Regions from separate parts of the Saccharicrinis fermentans DSM 9555 genome, predicted to be linked through region 2. Evidence: riboswitches for the same ligand, from Rfam matches in the RefSeq annotation. Region 2 holds a riboswitch; the other holds the start of a gene.
The links. A riboswitch is a leader RNA that binds a small molecule or an ion and turns the genes downstream of it on or off. The one in region 2 is predicted to bind thiamine pyrophosphate.

Region 1 (2,212 bases), 330 kb from region 2:
CAAACTTTACTGCAACAGTCCGAGGAAGGCTTGTTTTATGTTGCTGGCCACCAAAAAACAGATAAATTAGTTTATAATACTCTCAAGATTCCCAGAGGAGGAGAATTTTTTATTGAGTTGTCAGATAAGAGTAAAGTGTGGTTGAATTCTGAAACTACACTTCGTTACCCAGTTTCCTTTACCAACAAACAAAGAGTTGTTGAACTGACAGGAGAAGCCTATTTTGAAGTCTCTAAAGATACTAAACGTCCATTCATCGTTATTTCAAATAATCATACTGTACAGGTTTTAGGAACTCAGTTCAATATTTCATCTTATCCTGAAGAAGCAGATATTAAAACTACCCTTGTACAGGGATCTGTTAAAGTAAAGGCTGGAGATGCTGATAACGTGATACTTAAGTCTAGTTTTCAGTCGGTATATCGTGTGGAAGATGATGTTGTTATTGCGAAAAAATTTCATGTTGGTATGAATGCCGGAGACTTCGATGGCGTAGCTGATTTGATTGCTAAATATCCGGAACGCTTTTCAAGTCCTTTAGATGTGCTTTGGTACGAACGAAGAGTTGAGCTTGCAGGTGAAGGTGATCGTTGGTTTGATTTGGTTAGAAGTGGCAGGACTGCAAGTGTTATGGGTGCTATTTATCCGGGTGTTGATTGGAATAAACATATTTATCTGCCCGTCGGTTTAATAGAACAAGGAAATTCGGGAAATACACTGACAGCTTATCCTGATGAGGTATATCCAGACCCAATTGAGTAGTTGAAATAGTACTTATAATTATTGTATATTATATTTTTATTTACCTTTGCATCAATAACTATTAGGGGTGCCTTTTATCATAGGCTGAGATAATACCCTTGAACCTGAAATGTATAATGACATCGTAGGGAAATGGTTTTGATATTTAAATACTAGTTTTATTTATATATGAGCCGTTTCGTATTTTACGAGACGGCTTTTTTGTTAGGTGACTATTGGTGTCAATAAAATAAATCTCATGATAAAGACAAATCAAGTAACGGAGGCTTTACTTAAAGTGCGGACAAAAGCACCGCTGGTTCATAATATTACCAATTATGTGGTAATGAATAATACAGCCAATGCCCTTCTTTCCATTGGTGCATCGCCTGTTATGGCGCATGCAATCAATGAGGTAGAAGATATGGTTGGGATAGCATCATCGCTGGTAATAAACATGGGTACATTGAGTGATAGCTGGGTAAAAGCCATGATCTTGGCCGGTAAAAAAGCCAAAGAAAAAGGTATTCCTGTCATTTTTGATCCGGTAGGTGTGGGTGCCACTCCTTATCGTATTGAGGTGGCACAGCAAATACTTAAAGATTGTAATCCTTCTGTAATAAGGGGTAATGCATCGGAAATAATGGCGCTGTACAATTCTAATGCGAAAACAAAAGGTGTGGATAGCACCGTATCGTCTAATGTGGCACTTGATTCGGCTAAATTACTGGCAAAATCAATGAATGTTATTGTTGTGATCAGCGGCCAAACGGATTATATAACCGATGGTGATAGAGTGGTGTGTATTCATAACGGAAATACCATCATGGCAAAGGTTACAGGTATGGGCTGTACAGCCAGTGCTTTATGTGGCGCCTTTGCCGGAGCTGAAGAGGATTTATTTGTGGCTACTGTTAGTGCGATGGCCATTATGGGTATAGCAGGTGAAATAGCAGCTAAACAGTCTAAAGGACCGGGATCAATGCAAATTAATTTTTTAGATACTCTTTATAGTCTGCAAGCAGATGAAATTGTAAATAGGTTACGACATGAATAAGCGCTGGAGTGATCAAGCTTGGAATACGGTTCTTTATCATTATAATAAGATAACGGAACTCAAGTTTATTGAAGAGTTAATGGACGGAACCCTAGCGTCAGAGAAATTCTCCTTTTATATTCACCAAGATTCTATTTACCTGGGTGAATATGGAAGGGTTTTGGCTGGTATTGGGGCTCGTATGTCGAATGCAAAACAGCGTAGTCTATTTTTGAAATTTGCGTCAGATACCGTTTTTGTGGAGCAAGAATTACACCGAGGATATCAGGAGACATTGAAGGCTTATAAAACTTCGGAAGCTTCGCCTGCTTGTTTATTATACACTTCTTTTTTGCATAAACAGTTGGCCATGGAACCTATAGAGGTGGCAGTGGCTGCTATTTTGCCTTGTTTTGTGATATACGGAAAGATAGG
Region 2 (2,212 bases):
TCATTAATAGGTATATCGTCTTGTCCTAAGTGTAGGAAGTCAGCATCGCAAATAGCGGCTATATCCGGTCTGTCGTTTATTACAAAATTGGTAGAGCTATTTTTTGTGATGCTTTTGATCTCCTTTCCAATCTTAATGAGTTCTTTGTCACTAAGGTGTTTTTCGCGTAACTGAAGCATTTTTACACCATGTAAAACACATTTTTCTGCAATGACGGAATAGGGTAGCTGAGGACGAGTTAAAATGATATAGGTTCCAAAATTCTCCATCCTATTTATTTAAGTTGTCGGCTATTAAATTGGCCACTTTTTTACCAGACAATAGCATTCCTCCAAAGATAGGCCCCATCCTAAAGCCTCCGCTAACCCCATTGGAAGCCATTCCTGATACATACAAACCGGGGTAAATTTCTTTGGTGTTTTCTATGGTAGTGCGTTCGGCTTCGTCGATCGATAAGGATCTTTCTCCTTCTACCTTACCCGATGCCGTGAGCAATTGAATGTTATTCTTTCGTTCAAGGATTCGGGCTATATCACAATCGTGACCGGTACCATCGATTACTGCTTTGGCCATAATTACCAAGGGGTCAACGTGCATTTTCTCACGGTGAACAGGTGCCCAATTAAGAACGACACCACTTACCTTATTATCAAGAAATACTACGTCTTCTACAGATGTGCAGTTAAAAAATGTTGCACCGGCTTGGGTGGCATGATAAATGAGTGCACTGGTGGCATGTACCGAATCAAGGGTGTAGTAATCTTTGTCGTAATGCTTGTATGAAATATTCAATTCGTCCAGAATAGGTAAGGCCTCTTTCTGTATTACAATTTCATTGAACATCATGGCACCTCCCCACATGCCGCCTCCGGGTGCCAGTTTACGTTCGTATACGCTTACTTTAAACCCTTGCCTGGCCAGATAATAAGCTGCTACCATGCCCGATGGTCCTCCGCCTACAATGGCAACATCTACGGTTAAATTTTCTTTGAGTTTTTTGAAATAGGAATCAACAATTCCTACTGATACAATTTGTTCCATTTTACTGTTTATTTAAATGAATATTACAAATAAACAGGGGAATATAACTTTGGATAGTTGATTCTCACTTTACTTTCCTACGCAGGCATTATCCTGTTCAGGTTAAAGGGTATAATCTCAGCCTTGAAGTTAGGCACCCCTAGTTTATTTTTTACAAATGTATGATAAAATATTTTAATACTGTTAAAAAAGAGATAATAAAAGAAACCTGGCGTAAATTTTATATATCACAAGCAATTGATACTGGTGGATTTTTCTTGTGACCATTGGAAATGAAAGATATGAAAATATTTGTTCTGTGAAACCCTTTTATTATATGAATAGGCGGCTTTGGGTACAGTGTGTAGCACGGTTTTTGTTTTATTGTAGGGGGGCTTTGTTGATGGGTTAGTGAGTCTAAAATATACTGCTTTAACCGGGTTTGATGAGGATGTAGACAACGGTACAATATTCAGGCGAGATCCTTCATAAAATAATGGTCGGATTTGTATAAACACCCGTTGCTTATGTGCTAGATATTGTTTCTAAAGACCACTATTTTTGTAGTAGATAATTAATAGAGGCTGTTTAGTCTATTTATATAAAAAAAGGCTAGGACGGCAATGTTAACTTGTAAGCTAAAAATTAAGAAAGATGAATTGTAAGCATGCTATCATTGCGTTTTTTATAGCGCTACCTTTAATGACTTTATCGGCACAAAAGAAGTATAAACCGGAGTGGGAATCACTGCTTAAGTATGAAACACCTGAGTGGTTTAAAGATGTTAAGTTTGGTATTTTTATACATTGGGGCCCCACCACTGTTCCAGCCAATAACTCGGAATGGTACGGCTATCATATGTGGAACGAAGGACAAGTGGATGCCTTGGGAAATCCAAGTCAAGAAGCATCGAATGCCTATAAAAACCATGTGAAAGATTTTGGAAAGCCAGAGGATTTTGGCTATACCAAGTTTATACCCATGTTTAAAGCAGAGAAGTTTGATGCCAAGGAGTGGGTTGATTTATTTGAGGAGGCCGGGGCTAAATATATTGTTCCTGTGGGGGAGCATTGTGACGGTTTTGCCATGTATGATTCTAAAATTACCCGTTGGAAAGCTACTGAAATGGGTCCTAAGAAAGATATTGTAGGGTTGATATTTGATGAAGCTAAAAAGCGAGGTTTAAAAGTGG

Region 1: it holds a riboswitch for thiamine pyrophosphate, as region 2 does, so the genes downstream of both, thiM (hydroxyethylthiazole kinase) here and CYTFE_RS0107755 (sulfide-dependent adenosine diphosphate thiazole synthase) in region 2, are expected to answer to the same signal.

The regions. Positions count from the first base shown of each region.
Region 1 covers NZ_KI912107.1:2,298,492-2,300,703, reverse strand. Annotated here, with positions in the region: gene CYTFE_RS28605 (FecR domain-containing protein) at 1-762, shown strand, start outside; TPP riboswitch at 816-910, shown strand; gene thiM (hydroxyethylthiazole kinase) at 1,001-1,798, shown strand; gene tenA (thiaminase II) at 1,791-2,212, shown strand, end outside.
Region 2 covers NZ_KI912107.1:1,970,692-1,972,903, reverse strand. Annotated here, with positions in the region: partial or broken gene thiE (thiamine phosphate synthase) at 1-179, opposite strand, end outside; gene CYTFE_RS0107755 (sulfide-dependent adenosine diphosphate thiazole synthase) at 271-1,041, opposite strand; TPP riboswitch at 1,099-1,192, opposite strand; gene CYTFE_RS0107745 (alpha-L-fucosidase) at 1,675-2,212, shown strand, end outside.